Regions from separate parts of the Azospirillum sp. Sh1 genome, predicted to be linked through region 2. Evidence: predicted binding sites of a transcription regulator. Region 2 holds the regulator's gene; the other holds the start of a gene.
The links. The regulator PhoB, encoded in region 2, activates phosphate uptake and scavenging genes when phosphate is short. The targets are predictions, from matches to a motif close to TNTCATAAAACTGTCA.
Positions count from the first base shown of each region.

Region 1 (9,834 bases), on a different contig from region 2:
GCTCGTCCTCGGGCTTGGCTTCTATTTCGTCTGGCAGCATTGGGCGGACCTGGAGCACGACCTGCGCCAGAGCGAGGCGCGCTATCTCCAGGAGCAGCGTCAGACCCTGGTGCAGGAGGTGGAGAACGCGCAGTCCTATCTGGCCTACATGCGCTCGCGCGTCGAGCCGCTGCTGAAGGACCATCTGCGCACCCAGGTGAACGAGGCCTATGCCATCGCCCGCAGCGTCCATGACCGCGAACGGAACATCCTGCCCGAAGCGGCGGTGAAGGAATCGATCAAGCAGACCCTGCGGCCGCTGCGCTTTTCCGGTGGACGCGGCTACTACTTCATCCACGACATGAACGGCAGTTCGGTGCTGATGCCGGTTGACCCGTCGAGGGAGGGGGCGCCAAAGGACGGGACGTCGCCCTCCGCCGCGCCCGACACGACGGAGGATTCGGTCGTGGGCGAGCTGATGCGGGCGGCCCATGATCCCAACCGGCGCGGCTTCGCCCGCTATCGCGTGAGCCAGTCCGACGATCAGACGCAGACCGTCGACAAGTTGGCCTTCGTCCGCCTGTTCGAACCCTATGACTGGCTGATCGGAGCCAGCGATTCGCTGAGCGCCGTGGAGACGCGGCTGCAGCATGAATCGCTGGATCGCCTGCGCTCCTTCCGGTTCGGCGAGACCGGCTTCATCGGCGTGCTGCGCCAGGACGGGCAAGTGCTGCTGTCGCCCACCGCCCCGGCGTCGGAGGGAATGAGCGCCCGCGACCTGCCGTGGAAGACGGAGCGCGACATCGTCACCCGCATGCTGGACCTCGGGCGTCAGGGCGGCGGCGAGCTGCGCTACGACTGGATCCATCCGGTCTCGGCGCGGCCGACGCCGAAGATGGCCTATGTCTCCGCCCCCAACGTCTGGGGGTGGATCCTGGTCGCCGGCTCCTACATCGACGATGTCGGCCGGGAGATGGAGGCCCGCCGGGCGGAGATCAGCCGCGGCGTCAACCAGCGGGTCTGGACCACGGTCGCCGTCCTGGGCGTGGCGCTGGCGGCATCGGTGGGCGTGTCGTGGCTGGTCACCGGCTGGATCCGGCGAATCGTCGGCAGCTACCAGCTGCGGGTCCGGCACAGCGACAGCATGCTGCGCGAACGGGCGCGCCAGCTCTATCTCGCCAACTTCTTCATCGACCATGTGTCGGAGATCGTCGTGCTGGCCGACGCCGGCCTGCGCATCGCCTATGTCAATCCCTTCGGCTGCAAGGCGCTGGGCGGCAGGCTGGACGATCTGGTGATGGGGCAGGCCGACCTGCTGAAGCGCTTCGCCGCGGAGGGGGAGGACGCGGCCAGCCATTACGAGACCGCCTATCTCACCGCCGACGGCCGCATGCTGGAGCTTGAGGTCACCGCCAGCCGTATCACCTACGAGGGCGACGTCTATTACTCCGCGATCGCCCGCGACATCAGCGAGCGCAAGCGGGCGGAATGGCAGCTGCGGCTGTCGGCCAAGGTGTTCGACAACGCGGCGGAGGGCATGTTCGTCGCCAACGAACACCGGCAGATCGTCGCCGCCAACGACGCCTTCTCCCGCATCACCGGCTATGGGCGGGACGAGGTGCTGGGCCGCGGCCCGGAATTCCTGCGCTCCGACCGCAACCCGCCGGAATTCTATGACGAGCTTTGGGCGCAGCTGCGCACCGAAGGCCATTGGGCCGGCGAGATCTGGAGCACCCGCAAGAACGGCGAGGTGTTTCCGGAATGGCTGAGCGTCAAGCTGGTGAGGAACGAGGACGGCGCCGTCGCCAACTACATCGCCGCCTTCACCGACATCACCGAGACCCGGGCGCAGGAAGAGCGCATCCGCCATCTGGCCCAGTTCGATTTCCTGACCGACCTGCCCAATCGCTTCCTGCTGCGCGACCGGCTGCAGCGCGCGATCCTCGCCGCCGGGCGCCACGACACGAAGGTGGGGCTGCTGTTCGTCGATCTCGACCGCTTCAAGACCATCAACGACAGCCTGGGCCATCAGGTCGGCGACGGCCTTCTGCGCGAGGTGGCGGTGCGGCTGACCGGCACCGTGCGGGCCAGCGACACGGTCAGCCGGCAGGGCGGCGACGAGTTCATCATCCTCATCAGCGACATGGACAGCCCCGACGCCGCCGACATCGTCGCGCGCAAGGTGCTGCACGCCCTGTCGGAACCCTATCTGATCGACGGACACGAGCTGCAGGTCACGCCGTCCATCGGCATCGCGGTCTATCCCGACGACGGCACCGGCATCGACGCGCTGCTGAAGAGCGCCGACATGGCGATGTACGCCGCCAAGGAAGCCGGGCGCGCGACCTACCGGTTCTTCACGCCGGAGCTGAACCGCCGCGCGTCGGATCGCATGTGGACCGAAAACAACCTGCGCCGCGCCTTGGCCAACAACGAGCTGGAGCTGCATTTCCAGCCGCAGTTCTCGCTGGACGACCGCCGGCTGGTCGGGGCGGAGGCGCTGGTGCGCTGGCGCCAGCCCGACGGCACGCTGATCATGCCCGGCCAGTTCATTCCGGTGGCCGAGGATACCGGCCTGATCCTGCCGCTCGGCGACTGGGTGCTGGGCGAGGCCTGCCGCCGGGTGTCGGAACTGCTGCGCCACCGCGACCTGCTGATCGCCATCAACCTGTCGGCGGTGCAGGTGCGCCGCCCCGGACTGGCGGAGCGGGTGGCGGGCTGGCTGTCGGCCTACGGCATCCCGCCATCGGCGCTGGAGCTGGAGGTGACGGAAAGCGTCCTGATGGACGAGTCCGACGTGGTGTCGGAAACCTTCTCGCAACTGCGCGAGATGGGCGTGCCGCTCGCCATCGACGATTTCGGCACCGGCTATTCCTCGCTGGCCTATCTGAAGCGCTTCCGGGTGGACAAGCTGAAGATCGACCGCAGCTTCGTCAGCGGCCTGCGCGCCGACGACCCGGACAGCGGCGCCATCGCCGAGGCGATCATCGGCATGGCCCGGTCCTTGCGCATGCAGACGCTGGCCGAAGGGGTGGAGACGGAGGAGCAGTACGACTGCCTCGCCGCGATGGGCTGCGACCAGTGCCAGGGCTATCTGCTGGGCCGCCCGATGCCCTACGAGGATTTCCTGGAGTTCGTCCGCCGCGATGTCGCCGCGTCCGAACTGCGGGTGGCGGAGGTGGTGGACTAGAGGGCGGCCTTCACCTGCATTGCCATCACCCGTACCGCAGCAGCCTTGTGCCGTTCGCCTTCAGCCATGCCCGCGGCCACTCCACGCCGGTGCCGTCGGTCAGGCTGGCGCACAGCGCCCAGAAGCGCGGGGAATGGTTCATCTCGCGCAGATGCGCCACCTCATGCCCGACGACATAGTCCAGCACCGGCTCCGGCGTCAGGATCAGGCGCCAGGAGAAGGACAGCCGGCCGGTGGATGAACAGCTGCCCCAGCGGCTCTTGGTGTCGCGGATGGTGACGGCGGCGACGCGGGCGCCGATGGTCTCCGCCTTCAGCCGGGCGCGGGTCGCCAGTTCGCGCTTGGCCTCGGCGGTCAGGAAATCGCGGATGCGGCGGGCGATATGCTCCGGCTGGCCACCGACCAGCAGGGCGCCGTCCTCGATCCTGGTCGCACCGCGCAGGGCAGGGTCGTGCCGGATGACATGCTCGACGCCGAGATAGGGGACGCTGGCGCCGTCGGCGAAGGGCAGGGAGGGCGGCATCGCCGCCAGCCGCGCCCGCAGCCAGCCGTCATGCCGGCCGACGAACTGGCGGGCGTCGGTTTCCGACACGCCGACCGGCACCACCACCTGGACCAGCCCGCGGCCGGGATCGACGCGCAGGGTCATGCGGGTCGCGCGTGCGCTCTCCCGCAGCTCCAGCGGCATCGGCAGGCCGGAAATCTCCAGCGCCCGCGGCGGCTGCGGCGGTCGGGCGGTGGATCGCTTGCGGCGACGGGACGGGGCGGGGCGGCGTTGCACCATGGGCGTCTTATAGCGCGGCCGACGCCGGATGCGGAAGCGTCCTCCGCCCTTTGTCGGAATGGCGCGGCGGCCCGGCTTCTGATCTAAGTCTTAAGGCTTTCGAACGAACTTAGGCCATGGGGTGGACTGAGGTCACATTTGACACGATCGATTGGAGCACAAGATAAAGCAGAGGTAACGCAGTGGTCTGTGGACCTCCCTTTTATCGCCGGTCCTGCCGCCCGTTTTCCTGTTGTTGGTCTTTCCCGTAGCCTTGCCGAGTACATGCCGATGCCTCTCATCCCAGAACAAATGCCGACGCGCGAGGATTGGTTGGACGCCCTGCTGTCGGCCGGCGGATCACCCCAGGCCCTGCTTGGCGAGGATGGGCGTGTGCTGGTGGCGAATCGTGCCTTCACCGACGCTCTCGGCTGCCCGCCGGACGCGGCGGAGGGGAGGACCCTGGCGGAGGCCGGTCTGCCCGCCGGCACCGCGGACGGAATCGAGCGGCTGCGGCGGCAGGTGATGACCACAGGTATGCCGGCCGGCATGGCGGCCGGCGCAGACGGCCCGTTTCCCGGCCTGCCGTCTGCGCTGGCGCTGACCCCGGTGGCGGATGCCGGCGGGCGGATTCGCGCGGTGGCGCTGAGCGCCGATGCCCCTGCTGCCGATGTCATTGCCGCCGCCTTGGCCGAAGCGCGGGCGGAGACCGCGCAGGCGCGTGCCGATGCCGAACGCGCCCGCACCGCCAAGGGCAAGTTCCTGTCCGCGGCCAGCCACGACCTGCGCCAGCCCTTCCAGGCGATGCACCTGTTCCACCATCTGCTGAGCGGCCGGCTGACCGATCCGGCCTCCATCGAGCTGGCGAACAAGCTGGAGCAGGCGATCATCGGCGGCGAGACCCTGCTGCGCGCCCTGCTGGAGGTCTCGGCGCTGGAAGCCGGGCTGGTCACCGCCAATCCGCAGACCTTCCCGGTCGACGAACTGCTCGCCAAGATGCTGGAGGAGTTCGGGCCGGAGGCGGAGGCCAAGGGGCTGCGCTTCAACGTCCACCCGCTCGATGCCCAGGTGACCAGCGATCCGGTGCTGATGGAGCGGCTGCTGCGGCCGATCATGGCCAACGCGCTGCGCTACACCCTGAAGGGCGGCATCCTGCTGGCGGCGCGGCGGCGCGGTGAGAACCTGCGCATCGAGGTGTGGGACACCGGCGTCGGCATCGATCCGTCCAACCAAACAGTGATCTTCGAGGACTTCCACCAGCTCGGCAATCCCGGACGCGACCGCAAGCAGGGGCTGGGCCTTGGTCTTGCCATCGTGCGGCGGCTGGCGCAGGTGTTGGGGCATCCGGTGACGGTGCGCTCCAAGCCCGGCAAAGGCTCCGTCTTCGCGGTGGAGGTCCCGCTGGCCGGCAATGACGGCGACCGGTCGGACGACGGGTCCGCCGACAGCGACGACCCTGACCCGGCGGTCGGCCAGTCCGCTTCCGCCGCCGCTTCCTCGGTCGCCGGCACGGTGCTGGTGATCGAGGACGACGCGATGCAGCTGGAGGGGATCGGGCTGCTGTTGCAGGGCTGGGGCTATGCCGTCATCCCCGCCCGCGGCATCGACGAGGCCTGCGCCGGGCTGGATGGGGGGGCCGCGCCCCCCGATCTCGTGCTGTCGGACCTGCGGCTGTCGGGGCCGGAGACCGGCATCGACGCCATCCAGGCCGTGCGCGCCCGCTGCGGCCGGCGGGTGCCGGGCGTCATCGTCACCGGCGATACCGATCCCGACCGGCTGCGCAGCGTCGACCGCAGCGGCTTTCCCCTGGTCCACAAGCCCTGCGACCCCGCCGCCCTGCGCCGCCTGCTGAGCCACAGCCTGAAGGCCGGACGGGGAGCCCTCCTGACCGGCGGACGGCGAGCCGACACCGCCTGCAACACCGCTTGCCCGCGTTAGGCATTCCGCGCCTGCGCATTTTCGCTCCGCAACATTTCACCGCTTAGGTTTTCACGTCATAAAACTGTAAAGCGGCGTCTTGACAGACCCTGGTATGCGTGCGCAGTGTGACGCTTAGAGCAACCAAACAATTTCGGAAGCGACCATCGGGCAGCCGGTCTTTTTCGCAATCGCACACACGGCCGAATGCGTCTGCCACCAAAACTTCACGAAAGCGTCGCGGGACGGCAACCCGTTGCCCTCATGACAACCGCGCACCATACCGGGATAGGGAGACCCACCGCATGTTGACCCGCCGCAAGCTTGCCCTCCTGACGGGCGCCGCCACCGCCACCGCGCTGCTGTTCGCCGCCGCCCTGCCGGGCACCGCGCTGGCGCAATCCAAGACGGTGATCGATTTCTGGCACGGTCTGCCGCAGCCGCTGGGCGGCCAGTTGGAGCAGATCGTCAAGGACTTCAACGACAGCCAGCAGACGGTCCAGGTCAACGCCTCCTACAAGGGCAGCTATCCGGAGACGATGCAGGCGGCGATCGCCGCCTTCCGCGCCGGCAACGCGCCGCACATCGTGCAGATGTTCGAGGTCGGGACCGCGACCATGATGGCCGCCGGCCCGGCGGTGAAGCCGGTCTATCAGCTGATGCAGGAAACGGGCGCGTCCTTCGACCCCAACGCCTATATCCCGGCGGTCAAGGGCTACTACTCGTCCAAGGACGGGAAGATGATGGCGCTGCCGTTCAACAGCTCCACCGCCATCATGTTCTACAACAAGGACGCCTTCCAGAAGGCCGGCCTCGACCCCGCCAAGCCGCCGGCGACCTGGCCGGAACTGATCGATGCGGCGAAGAAGCTGAAGGCGTCGGGGTCCAGTTGCCCCTTCACCACCTCCTGGCCGACCTGGGTGCAGCTTGAACAGCTGGGCGCAATCCACAACACGCCCTTCGCCACCCAGGCGAACGGTTATGGCGGGCTGAACGCCGAGCTGAAGATCGATGCCCCGCTCTACGTCAAGCATGTCCAGACGCTGATCGACATGCAGAAGGACGGGCTGTTCAAGTACGGCGGCCGTGACAACAAGCCGGACGCGCTGTTCCCGTCGGGCGAGTGCGCGATGATCCAGGGGTCGTCCTCGCTGCGCAGCCGCATCCTGAAGGAGGCGACCTTCGCCTGGGGCGCCGCGCCGCTGCCCTACTGGCCGGAATTCGCCAACAACGACCCGAAGAACGGCATCATCGGCGGCGCCGCCTTCTGGGTGATGACCTCGCCCAAGCGCACCCCGGCCGAATACAAGGCGGTGTCGCAGTTCTTCACCTATCTCGCCAAGCCCGAGGTCGACGCCAAGTGGCACATGGACACCGGCTATGTCCCGGTGACGCTGAAGGGTATCGAGATCGCCAAGGCGCAGGGCTATTACGAAAAGAACCCCGGTGCCGACGTGCCGGCCGCGCAGCTGACCCGCACGCCCACCACCGAGAACAGCATGGGCCTGCGTCTGGGCAACCTGCCGGAAATCCGCAACATCATCCAGGAAGAGCTTGAGAAGGCCTTCCAGGGCCAGCAGGACGCCCGCCAAGCATTGGACGCCTCGATCAAGCGCGGCAACACCGTGCTCCGCAACTTCGAGCGGGCCAACAAGGGCTGATTTCGGCTGAACGTAAATTTCCCTCTCCCGACCCGGGAGAGGGAAGGGGCCCGCGAAGCGGGAAGGGTGAGGGTTGAGGCAAGGATCAAGAATCCATGTCTGGAATGCCCCTCACCCTCCCCACCGCTTCGCGGTGGGTCCCCTCCCTCTCCCGGGGCGGGAGAGGGCATAAAATAGAAAGACCATCCTTTGCAGCGTCGCGTCACCTTCGACAGCCGGCTGTTGCCCTATCTGCTGCTTGCGCCGCAGGTGGCGGTGACGCTGGTGTTCTTCATCTGGCCGGCAGCCAATGCGATCTGGCAGTCGGTGCATCTGCAGGACGCCTTCGGCATCCGCAGCGAGTTCGTCTGGTTCGAGAATTTCACCCATGTGCTGGGCGATCCGAACTATCTCGACACGCTGAAGACCACGGTGATCTTCAGCGTCGCGGTGACGGTGCTGGCGATGGGCGTGGCGCTGCTGCTGGCGGTGCTGGCCGACTCGAAGATCAAGGGCGCCAGCGCCTACAAGACGCTGCTGATCTGGCCCTATGCGCTGGCTCCGGCAGTCGCGGCGGTGCTGTGGATGTTCATCTTCAATCCCGACATCGGGTCCTTCGGCCGTGCGCTTCGGTCGCTCGGCTATGACTGGGATTACCGGCTGAACGGCGGGCAGGCGCTGGTGATGGTGATCATGGCCGCCAGTTGGAAGCAGGTGTCCTACAACTTCATCTTCTTCCTGGCCGGGCTGCAGGCGATCCCGCGCTCGGTGATGGAGGCGGCCAGCATCGATGGCGCCGGGCCGGTGCGGCGCTTCTGGACGATCACCTTCCCGCTGCTGTCGCCGACCACCTTCTTCCTGCTGGTGGTCGACATGGTCTACGCCTTCTTCGAGACCTTCGGCACCATCCACGCCCTGACCCAGGGCGGGCCGGGCAAGGCGACGGAGACGCTGATCTTCCGTGTCTATCAGGACGGCGTGGTCAACAACGACCTCGGCGGGTCGTCGGCCCAGTCGGTGATCCTGATGGTGATCGTCATCGCGCTGACCGCGGTGCAGTTCCGCTTCGTCGAGCGCAAGGTCCATTACTCATGAAGCAGACCCGTTTCATCGATCTGGTGCCGCACATCGTCCTGATCGCCGGCGTGCTGATCTTCGCCTATCCGATCTACGTGACGCTGATCGGTTCCACCTGGGACGCCGGCACCATCGGGCGCGGCGGGCTGCCGCTGTGGCCGGGCGGGGAGGGGGCGGCCAACTACGCCCAGGCCTGGGTCGGCGAGGCGGGCGAGCGCGCCATGTACACGCCCGTCCGCAAGATGATGCTGAACAGCCTGGTGATGGCGCTGTCCATCGCGCTGGGCAAGATCGCCATTTCCATCCTGTCGGCCTATGCGGTCGCCTTTTTCCGCTTTCCGCTGCGCATGGCCTTCTTCTGGCTGATCTTCATCACGCTGATGCTGCCGGTGGAGGTGCGGATCATCCCGACCTACAAGGTCGTCGCCGATCTGGGCCTGATCAACACCTATGCCGGGCTGGCCATCCCGCTGATCGCCTCGGCCACCGCGACGCTGCTGTTCCGCCAGTTCTTCCTGACCATCCCGGACGAGTTGCTGGAAGCGGCGAAGATCGACGGCGCCGGGCCGGTGCGCTTCTTCATCGACGTTGTGCTGCCGCTGTCGCGCACCAACATCGCGGCACTGTTCGTCATCCTCTTCATCTATGGCTGGAACCAGTATCTTTGGCCGCTTCTGGTCACCAGCAGCGGCGACATGGAAACCATCGTGACCGGCATCACCAAGATGATCGGCACCGGCGAATCGGCCAACGACTGGCACATCATCATGGCGACCACGGTGCTGGCGATGCTGCCGCCGGTGGCGGTGGTGGTGTTCATGCAGCGCTGGTTCGTCAAAGGCCTAGTTGATAGTGAAAAATAATGGACAGCGAAAAGTAAGCGCGGGCGAAGGGAAAGAACAATGGCAACCGTTGAAATCCGCAACGTCCGCAAGTCCTACGGCCCGGTCGAAGCGATCAAGGGCATCGACATCGCGATCCAGGACGGCGAATTCCTCGTCCTGCTCGGCCCGTCCGGCTGCGGCAAGTCCACCCTGCTGCGCATGGTCGCCGGGCTGGAAGGCATCACCGGCGGCGAGATCGCCATCGGCGGGCGCGTGGTCAATCACCTGGACCCCAAGGACCGCGACATCGCGATGGTGTTCCAGAACTACGCGCTCTATCCGCACATGACGGTCTTCGACAACATGGCCTACGGCCTGAAGATCCGCGGCATTCCGAAGGCGGAGATCCGCGCCCGCGTCGACAAGGCGGCGAACATCCTCGAA
Region 1 is NZ_VTTK01000003.1:70,600-80,433, forward strand. Features, by position in the region: gene FZ029_RS04880 (EAL domain-containing protein) at 1-3,169, shown strand, start outside; gene FZ029_RS04885 (SprT family zinc-dependent metalloprotease) at 3,195-3,953, opposite strand; gene FZ029_RS04890 (ATP-binding protein) at 4,224-5,870, shown strand; gene ugpB (sn-glycerol-3-phosphate ABC transporter substrate-binding protein UgpB) at 6,155-7,510, shown strand; gene ugpA (sn-glycerol-3-phosphate ABC transporter permease UgpA) at 7,700-8,584, shown strand; gene ugpE (sn-glycerol-3-phosphate ABC transporter permease UgpE) at 8,581-9,429, shown strand; gene FZ029_RS04910 (sn-glycerol-3-phosphate import ATP-binding protein UgpC) at 9,469-9,834, shown strand, end outside.
Region 1: the regulator PhoB is predicted to act here: its motif matches at 5,925-5,940, upstream of ugpB (sn-glycerol-3-phosphate ABC transporter substrate-binding protein UgpB).

Region 2 (9,834 bases):
TTCCTTATTCGAAATGATCTTTTAGAGGAAAAGCGTCAGCACGCCGGTGTAGCCATAGAGCCGGTTGTGCGACACCTCGCCCGAGGCGAAGAAGCCGGTCAGCGGGATGTCGCCGAAGGTGTCGCGGATCATCGACAGCTCGGCGTTCGCGGCGCCGAACAGGCCGGGACCGCGGGCGATGCAACTGACATACACCGCTCCCTTCGGCGTCGCCTTCACCCGTTTCTTGAGGCTGTCCAGCATCCGGCGCATGTCGGCGGCGGCGGTTTCCGGATCGCGGCGGGTGAACATCACCGGCTGGCCGGTCGTCACCCGTTCGGCGATCGAGATCCAGCCGGCGCGCGGGTCGATAGCGATCAGGTCGCGCACCAGATAATCCTGGGTGTCGGATCCGGCGATGGGCAGCCCGGCGCAGATCACCCCGGCGACCTGCCGCAGGTCGGCGGCAAGCTCCGGCCCGATGTCCTCCTTGAACACGTCGAGCGCCGGGCGGTTGTCGATCTCCAGGATCACGTTGTCGTCGCTGGCGGTGACGGTGCGCGTCGGCCCGATCGGACGGCAGCCCTGGGTCAGGGCGGTGGCGACCGGCAGGTTGGGCGCGAACAGCACGCCCGACACGCCGCCCTCGGTGACCGGATCGGCATCCTCGGCCCCGGCGGCGATCTGCGGGAACTCCCCGCGCGACGCGGTCAGGCCGCCGACCAGGAAGACGCCGGCCTCCTCCGACAGACGGGACACCAGCCCGGCCATGTCGGCGTGGTGCGGGTCGACATGGACCAGCGCCAGCGCCGCGCCATGCTTGTCCAGCCAGCCGCCGGCGCTGCCGCGCAACGGCTCCAGCCCGTCGGTCAGGGTGGGGAACAGGCGGAAGCTGTCCTCCGGCAGGCGGGCGGCCATGATCGCCAGCCCCGGCTCGTCGAACAGGGCCTCGCCATTGGCCATCACGCCGATGCCGGCGGTGCCGACCCAATGGCGGATGCCGGTGACGCCGCGCAGCAGGGTGACGATGCTGGTCGCATGCTCCGCCAGCCCGTCGGTCAGGTAGAGGAAGCCCAGGTTGCAGCCGGCGACCGGTCCCAGCCGGTCGAGACAGGCCTTGACCGTCGGTCCCCATTCCGCCCCGGCGGCGCAGGCGGCGCGAAAGCGGGTGTCGCTGTCCAGGGTCACGGTCATGGGTCAGCCTCCGGTTTTGACGGTAGTCTTGCCGATATTGGGGAGGCCGTCGAGCAGCGCGGTGACGGAGGGCAGGATGCGCTCCACGATCACCGCCACGCCCTGGGCATTGGGATGCATCCCGTCCGGCTGGATCAGCGACCGGTCCAGCGCCACCCCATCGAGGAAAAAGGGATAGAGCGGCAGGTCGTAGGCTTTCGCCAGATCGGGATAGATGGCGTTGAACCTATCGGTGTAGGGCTTGCCCAGGCTGGGCGAGGCGAGCATGCCGGCCAGCAGGGTCGGGATCCTGCGATCCTTCAGCGACTTGAGGATGGTGTCGAGGTTCGCCTTGGCCTGATCGGGATCGAGCCCGCGCAGCATGTCGTTGGCGCCCAGCTCGACGATGGCGGCGTCCGGCTTGTCGGCCAGCGCCCAGTCCAGCCGCGCCCGGCCGCCGGCGGTGGTGTCGCCCGATACGCCGGCATTGATGACGGTGACGCTGTAGCCCTTGGCGGCCAGCGCCTTCTCCAGCTGGCGGGTGAAGCCCTGCTGTTCCGGCAAGCCGTAGCCCGCGGTCAGGCTGTCGCCCAGCGCCAGCAGCTTCACCGGCTGCGCGGCGTTTGCGCGGGTCGGAACGGTCATCGGCACCCCTGCGGCAAAGACGAAGGCCAGCGCCGCGGCGAAGGCGCCCGTGTTGAAAGCCCGGCGGGTCGCGCCATATGGCGATGGTCCGTTCCGCTTGTGCGAGAATCGCATGCCCAAGGCTCAGTCCCCTGCAACGTCGTCAAAATCCATCGCCTTGTCCCCCAACGATTCCATTGGCAACGATTCCATCGTTGAACTCGACGACGTCCACCTGAAATTGGACAGCGGTGCCGGACCCGTCAACATCCTGCGCGGCGTGAATCTTCAGGTGACGGCCGGGGAGCGGGTCGGCGTGGTCGGTCCCAGCGGCTCCGGCAAGTCGACCATGATGATGGTGATGGCCGGTCTGGAACGCCCCAGCGGCGGCACCGTCCGCGTTGCCGGCCAGGATCTCGGCCGCTTGAACGAGGATGGCTTGGCGCGGTTCCGCCGGCAGCATGTCGGTATCGTCTTCCAGGCCTTCCATCTGGTGCCGACCATGACGGCGCTGGAGAATGTCGCCATCCCGCTGGAATTCGCCGGGGTCGCCGACGCTTTCGACCGCGCCCGCATCGGGCTGGAACAGGTAGGGCTTGGCCACCGCATCCACCATTATCCCGGCCAGCTATCCGGCGGCGAGCAGCAGCGCACCGCATTGGCCCGAGCCTTCGTCACCGAGCCGTCGCTTCTGCTGGCGGACGAGCCGACCGGCAACCTCGACATCGACACCGGCGCCACCATCATAAAGCTGCTGTTCGATCTGGCCGAGCGGCGGGGCACGACGCTGGTGCTGATCACCCACGACCAGACGCTGGCCGCGCGCTGCGACCGCACGGTGCGGCTGGCCGACGGGCGGATCGCCGACGACGGGCAGGCGGCCCGCCGCGCGAAGCTGCAGGCGGCGGGGGAGTGAGGGGGATGGCTGAACAAGCGCCGGGTGCCCCCTCCCTCCCACGGCTTCGCCGCGGGTCCCTCCCTCCCCCGCTTCGCGGTAGAGGGGTGATTTGCATAACGGCGGCAGTTCCCTCTCCCGCGAAGCGGGGGAGGGTTAGGGAGGGGGCACGCGCATGACCAACCTCCCCCTCGCGCTCCGCCTTGCCCGGCGGGAGCTGCGCACCGGCCTGAAGGGGTTCTGGGTCTTCCTCGCCTGCCTCGCGCTGGGGGTGGCGGCCATCGCCTCGGTGCAGTCGGTGTCGAGCGGGCTGCTCGACGGGCTGGCGAGCGACGGGCGGTCGATCCTGGGCGGTGACGTCGCGTTGCGGCAACTCTACAGCCCACCGGCCGACGAGCAGATGGCGGCGCTGAAAGCCGATGGCAGGGTGTCAACCTCCGCCGAGATGCGGGCGATGGCCCGTGCCGCAGACGAGACGCGCTCCTCCCTGGTCGAGTTGAAGGCGGTGGACGATCTCTATCCACTCTACGGCACCGTCACGCTGGAGAGCGGCGGCGACCTGCGGGATGCGCTGGCACAGAAGGACGGTCGCTGGGGCGCGGTGATCGAGGCCAGTCTGGTCGACCGGTTGGGCGTGAAGCCCGGCGAAACCATCCGCATCGGCGAAGGCGCCTACCGCGTCGCCGCCGTGCTGGACCGCGAGCCGGACCGCGCGTCCTCCAACGCCTTTTCGCTGGGACCGAGGGTGCTGGTGGCGCTGCCGTCGCTTCAGGGCACCGGGTTGCTGCAACCGGGCAGCCTCACCTGGTGGAGCACCAAGGTGGCTCTGCCGCCGCAAACCGACCTGAAGGCGTGGCAGGAGACCCTTCGCGCCCGCTTCCCCGATGCGCCCTGGCGGATGCGCGACTACACCAACGCCTCGCCGCAGATCGAACGCTTCATCGACCGCATGACGCTGTTCCTGACCCTGGTCGGGCTGACCGCGCTGCTGGTCGGCGGCGTCGGGGTCGGCAACGCGGTGCGCAGCCATCTGGACTCACGCGCCCGCACCATCGCCATGATGAAGTGCATCGGCGCGCCCGGCGCCCTGGTGTTCCAGCTCTATCTGGCGCAGATCCTGGCGTTGGCGCTGCTAGGAATCGTTATCGGACTGGCGCTGGGCGCGGTGGCGCCGCTGGCGCTGGGGCGGCTGCTCGACGGCGTGCTGCCGGTATCGGCCCATATCGGCGTCTATCCCGGAGCCCTGGCACTCGCCGCCCTCTATGGCGTGCTGACGGCGCTGACCTTCTCGCTGTGGCCGCTCGGCCGGGCGCGCGAGGTGCCGGCTGGCGCCCTGTTCCGCGACGTGATCGCCCCGGCGGGTGGCCGGCCGCGCACGCCCTATACCGTCGCGATGATCCTGTCGGCCCTGGCGCTCGCCGGGCTGGCCGTGCTGACCGCGCACAACAAGATCTTCGCCCTGTGGTTCGTCGGCGGGTCCATCGCCACCTTCCTCGCCTTCCGCGCCGCTGCCGCCCTGGTCACCTGGGGGGCCAAGCGGGTGGGGCGCGTCAGGCGCCCTGGGCTGCGGCTGGCGCTCGCCAACCTGCACCGGCCGGGCAATCCGACGGCGGCGGTGGTGCTGTCGCTGGGGCTGGGATTGACGGTGCTGGTCGCCATCGCGCTGATCCAGGGAAACTTCGCCCGCCGGGTGTCGGAGACGATCCCGCAGGACGCCCCGGCCTTCTTCTTCGTCGACATCCAGCGTGACCAGTTCGATCCCTTGCGCGACCTCGTGACCGCCGTCCCCGGCACCAGCGCCTTCGAAGCGGTGCCGAGCCTGCGCGGCCGGATCGAACGGGTGAACGGGCAGGAGGCCGAAAAGGCGCTGATCAATCCGGAGCAGGCCTGGATCCTGGCCGGCGACCGCGGCATCACCTATTCCGCGACGGTGCCGAAGCATTCCACCGTCACCGCCGGCAGCTGGTGGCCGCAGGATTATGCCGGGCCGCCGCTGATCTCCATCCACCAGAGCGTGGCCGAGGCCTTCGGCATCGGTCCCGGCGCCACCATGACCATCAACATTCTGGGCCGCAGCATCGAGGCGAAGGTCGCCAACGTGCGCTCCGCCGATTTCAGCAGCATGGCGATCAACTTCACCATGGTCTTCGCCCCCGGCACGCTGGAAGGCGCGCCGCAGACCTGGGTCGCCACCGTCCGCGCCACGCCGGATGCCGAAACGCAGGTGCAGCGCGCCGTGCTGCAACGCTTCCCCAACATCACCATGGTGCGGGTGAAGGACGCGCTGGACACGGTGTCGGAAATGCTGGGCCATATCGGCACCGCGGTGCGCATCGTCGCCGGCATCACGCTGGCCGCCGGCACGCTGGTTCTGGCCGGCGCAGTCGCCGCCGGGCACCGCCGCCGGGTCTACGACGCGGTTGTCCTGAAGGTGCTGGGGGCCACGCGCGGCGACGTGCTGCGCGCCTTTCTGCTGGAATACGGGCTGTTGGGTCTGCTGACCGCGGTCATTGCCGGCATCATCGGCACGCTGACCGCCTGGGCCGTGCTGACGTTCCTGATGCATTGGGAGTGGAACTTCCTGCCGTCGGCGGTGGTCACCACCGCATTGCTGAGCACGGCGATCACGCTTGCTTTCGGGTTCTATGGTACTTGGCGGGCTTTGGGCCAGCCTTCGGCGCCATTGCTTCGGAACGAATGATTCGCGCGTCAGAAAGCCGCAGGAAAAACGAATCGTGAAAGCTTTTTCATCTAGAAAAAGCGCTGTCGATTCCTATTGAACCGCATGGCGGGCTCGCCAATATGTCCTGCGACGGGATCACCCAATTCCACCGAGGAAACCAAACCATGGCAGACCCGACCTATAACCGCTTCGCGACCGCAGGCCGCGCGACAGATCGGGGATACTTCGACGAAGGCCTGCGCCAGCACATGCTGCGCGTGTACAACTACATGGGTGCCGGCCTGATCCTGACGGGTCTGGTCGCCGCGCTCGTGTCGTCCAGCCCGGCCATGCTCCAGGCCATTTTCGGCACGCCGCTGAAGTGGGTAGTGATGCTGGCCCCGCTGGCCTTCGTCATGGTGCTGTCCTTCGGCATCCAGCGCCTGTCCTTCGCATCGGCACAGATGATCTTCTGGGCCTATTGCGGTGCCATGGGCCTGTCGATGTCGGCCATCTTCCTGGTCTTCACCGGGGCGTCGATCGCGCTGACCTTCTTCGTCACCGCCGCCACCTTCCTGGCGATGAGCCTCTACGGCTACACCACGAAGGCCGACCTGTCGAAGATGGGCTCGTTCCTGATGATGGGCGTCATCGGCCTGGTGATCGCCGGCCTGGCGAACATCTTCTTCCAGTCGCCGGCCCTGCATTTCGCGATCTCCGCCATCGGCGTGCTGATCTTCACCGGTCTGACCGCCTATGACACGCAGTCGATCAAGGAAAGCTACGCCGAGGGCTACGATCACGAGAGCACCGGCAAGCTGGCCCTGATGGGCGCCCTGACGCTGTACCTGGACTTCATCAACCTGTTCCAGTTCCTGCTGCAGTTCCTGGGCCAGCGCAACAACGACTGATCCCGAGACGCCTGATCGGACAAGCATCGGATCAAAGCAGCAGCCGCCCGGAAGCCCCCCGCTTCCGGGCGGTTTTCTTTTGGTCAGGTCTCAACGATCACCGGGTCGCCGACCGCCAGACCCAGCACCCGGTCGGCCCGCCCGCGGTTGACCGCGATCTCCGCCAACCCGTTGGAGTTCTCGTACCACAGCGGCTGTCCCGGCCCGACGGCGCCGAAGGTGCGGGCGCGGGCGATGCGGCTGCTGGCGGCGGTCAGCACCGCATCGGCGGGCAGGGCGGCGGCGCGCATGCCGGTCATGGCGTTGCCGTAGACGTCGACATAGACGATGCGGGCCAACTCGTCCGGCCAGTCGGGGCGGTCGATGGCGGCGGGGGCGAGCGGACTGCGCTCGATGCTGCGGCCGGTGGCGAGGCCGGCGGCGACGGGGGCGAACAGGTCGCGGCCGTGGAAGCTGGCGGACAGCCGATCGGGAATCCAGTCGATGGTCCAGGCGTTTAGCGACGTTGCGCGGCGGGCGATCAGGGCGAACAGGCCATTGTCGGGACCGACGAACCACCGCCCGTCGGCCTCGACCATCACCGGCCACCGTTCGGTGCCGACGCCGGGATCGACCACGCAGAGGAAGACGCTGCCGGCCGGGAAGGCCGGGGCGTAGGCCGCCAGCAGATAGGCGGAGAGCTGCGGGTCGAAGGCGGGGGCGTCGGCGAACAGATCGATGACGGGGACGGTGGGCGCCTGTTGCGCCAACACCGCCTTCATCTGGCCGGTATAGGGGCCGGAGAGGCCGAAGTCGGTGAAGAGCAGGATCATGCGGTGTTGCTCCCTCCGTAGCCTTGCCCCCCTCCCTAACCCTCCCCCGCTATCGCGGGAGAGGGGACTGCCGCCGCTTCGCAGAAGGCACCCTCTCCCACCGAAGGTGGGGGAGGGATGGGGAGGGGGCAATCAATGCCAATACCCTCACATCGACTTCGTATCCAGCGCGTAGCCCGCCGACCGCACGGTGCGGATCAGGTCCAATTCGTCCTCTTCATTCATCGCCTTGCGCAGGCGGCGGATGTGTACGTCGACCGTACGCGGCTCGACGTACACGTCATGGCCCCACACCAGATCGAGCAGCTGTTCACGCGAAAAAACGCGGCCGGGATGCTGCATGAAGTGGCGCAGCAGGCGGAATTCGGTGGGTCCGAGATGTACGTCCCGGCTGTTGCGGCGTACGCGGTGGGCGGCCAAGTCCATCGTCACGTCGGCGAAGGTCAGCACCTCGTCGGTCATGCCGGGGGAGGCGCGGCGCAAAACCGCGCGCATGCGGGCGACCAGCTCGGTCGGTGAGAAGGGCTTGGTGATATAGTCGTCGGCGCCGGAATTCAGGCCGCGCACCCGGTCGCCTTCCTCGCCGCGGGCGGTCAGCATGATGATCGGGATGTCGCGGGTCTTGGCATTGCGGCGCAGCTGGCGGCACACCTCCAGACCGCTCATCAGCGGCAGCATCCAGTCGAGCAGCACGATGTGCGGCGTCTGTTCGCCGGCGGCCAGCAGGGCCTCCTCGCCGTCGCTGGCGGTGGCGACGCGGAAGCCTTCCTTTTCCAGGTTGTACTTCAGCAGCGTCAGGATGTCGGCCTCGTCCTCGACGATCAGGACGAGCGGCTTGAGGGCCGCGTTCATGGTGGCTCCGTTCACAGCGCGCGTCTCGACGTTAACCGGCATGGCACAGCCTTTTCAACACAGGAGGGAAGGGGGGCGGGCATAGGGACAGCGGCTCAGCCATAGCGGCCGGTGATGTAGCCCTGGGTGCGCTCGTCGCGCGGGTTGGTGAAGATCTCCTCGGTGTCGTCGCACTCCACCATCTCGCCCAGATGGAAGAAGGCGGTGCGCTGCGACACGCGGGCGGCCTGCTGCATGTTGTGGGTGACGATGACGATGGTGTAGTTGGCCCGCAGCTCGTCGATCAGCTCCTCGATATGGGCGGTCGCGATGGGGTCGAGCGCCGAGCAGGGCTCGTCCATCAGGATCACCTCGGGGCTGACGGCGATGGCGCGGGCGATGCACAGCCGCTGCTGCTGGCCGCCGGACAGGCTGGTGCCGGGTTCGCGCAGGCGGTCCTTGACCTCCGCCCACAGGCCGGCGCGCTTCAGCGAGGTCTGCACCACCTCGTCCAACTCGTCGCGTCCGGAAGCGAGTCCGTGGATGCGCGGGCCGTAGGAGACGTTGTCGTAGATCGATTTCGGGAAGGGGTTCGGCTTCTGGAACACCATGCCGACACGGGCGCGCAGCTGCACCGCATCGACGGCCTTGCCATAGACGTCCTCACCGTCGAGCGCGATCCGCCCTTCGACCCGGCACCCCTCGACGGTGTCGTTCATCCGGTTCAGGCAGCGCAGGAAGGTGGACTTGCCGCAGCCGGACGGGCCGATCAGCGCCAGCACCCGGTTTTCCTGGATGTCGAGATCGATGCCCTTCAACGCCTGCTTGGCGCCGTAGAACACCTTCACCCCGCGGGCGGTCATCTTGGCAGGCAGGGCGGCGCCGGACGCCCGGTTCGGTTGCCGGTCGCCACGGGGCCGCAGCTTCAACTGGCTCGGGATGCCGCTTTTAATGCTGCCTGGAATGCTCATGGGGCGCTCACCACCGTCTCTCGAAAATCTTGCGCAGGATCACGGCCGCCCCGTTCAGCAGGATCAGGACGCCGAGCAGGATCAGGATCGCCGCGGAGGTGCGCTCGGTGAAGGCACGTTCCGGACTGTCGGCCCACATGTAGATCTGCACCGGCAGCACCGTGGCGCTGTCGGTCAGCCCGTGGGGGATGTCGACGATGAAGGCGACCATGCCGATCATCAGCAGCGGCGCCGTCTCGCCCAGTGCGCGGGCCATGCCTATGATGGTGCCGGTCAGGATGCCGGGCATCGCCAGCGGCAGCACATGGTGCAGCACCGTCTGCAGGGGCGAGGCGCCGATGCCCAGCGCCGCCTCGCGGATCGACGGCGGCACCGCCTTCAGCGCGACGCGGGACGCGATGATGATGACCGGCAGTGTCATCAGCGCCATCACCAGCCCGCCGACCAGCGGGGCGGAGCGCGGCATGCCGAAGAAGCCGAGGAACACCGCGAGGCCCAGCAGGCCGAAGATGATCGACGGCACCGCGGCGAGGTTGTTGATGTTCACCTCGATCAGATCGGTCCAGCGGTTCTTCGGCGCGAATTCCTCCAGATAGACCGCGGCGGAGATGCCGACCGGCACCGACAGCGCCATGGTCACCAGCAGGGTCAGCAGCGAGCCGACGATGGCGCCGCCGATGCCCGCCTGTTCCGGTTCGCGGCTGTCGCCGGCGGTGAACAGGGTGGTGTTGAAGCCCTGCGCCAGCGCGCCGGACGCCAGCAGCGCGTCGGCCGCCGCGACTTTGGCGTCGCTGAGGCCGCGCTCGCTCTCCGGCAGGTCGCGGCGATAGCCGCCCTTCACCAGCTGGTCGATCTGGTCGTCGGCGCGTACCCAGACGGTCCGGGTCGTCCCGACCAGCGCCGGGTCCTTGGCGACCATCGTTTCCAGCTCGTACGGCGCGCCCGACGACAGGAGGTCGTTCAGCACGCGGCGGCC
Region 2 is NZ_VTTK01000013.1:36,561-46,394, forward strand. Features, by position in the region: gene FZ029_RS15125 (FIST N-terminal domain-containing protein) at 22-1,173, opposite strand; gene FZ029_RS15130 (arylesterase) at 1,177-1,797, opposite strand; gene FZ029_RS15135 (ABC transporter ATP-binding protein) at 1,910-2,692, shown strand; gene FZ029_RS15140 (FtsX-like permease family protein) at 2,847-5,372, shown strand; gene FZ029_RS15145 (Bax inhibitor-1/YccA family protein) at 5,519-6,244, shown strand; gene FZ029_RS15150 (SAM-dependent chlorinase/fluorinase) at 6,328-7,056, opposite strand; gene phoB (phosphate regulon transcriptional regulator PhoB) at 7,204-7,908, opposite strand; gene pstB (phosphate ABC transporter ATP-binding protein PstB) at 8,004-8,750, opposite strand; gene pstA (phosphate ABC transporter permease PstA) at 8,866-9,834, opposite strand, start outside.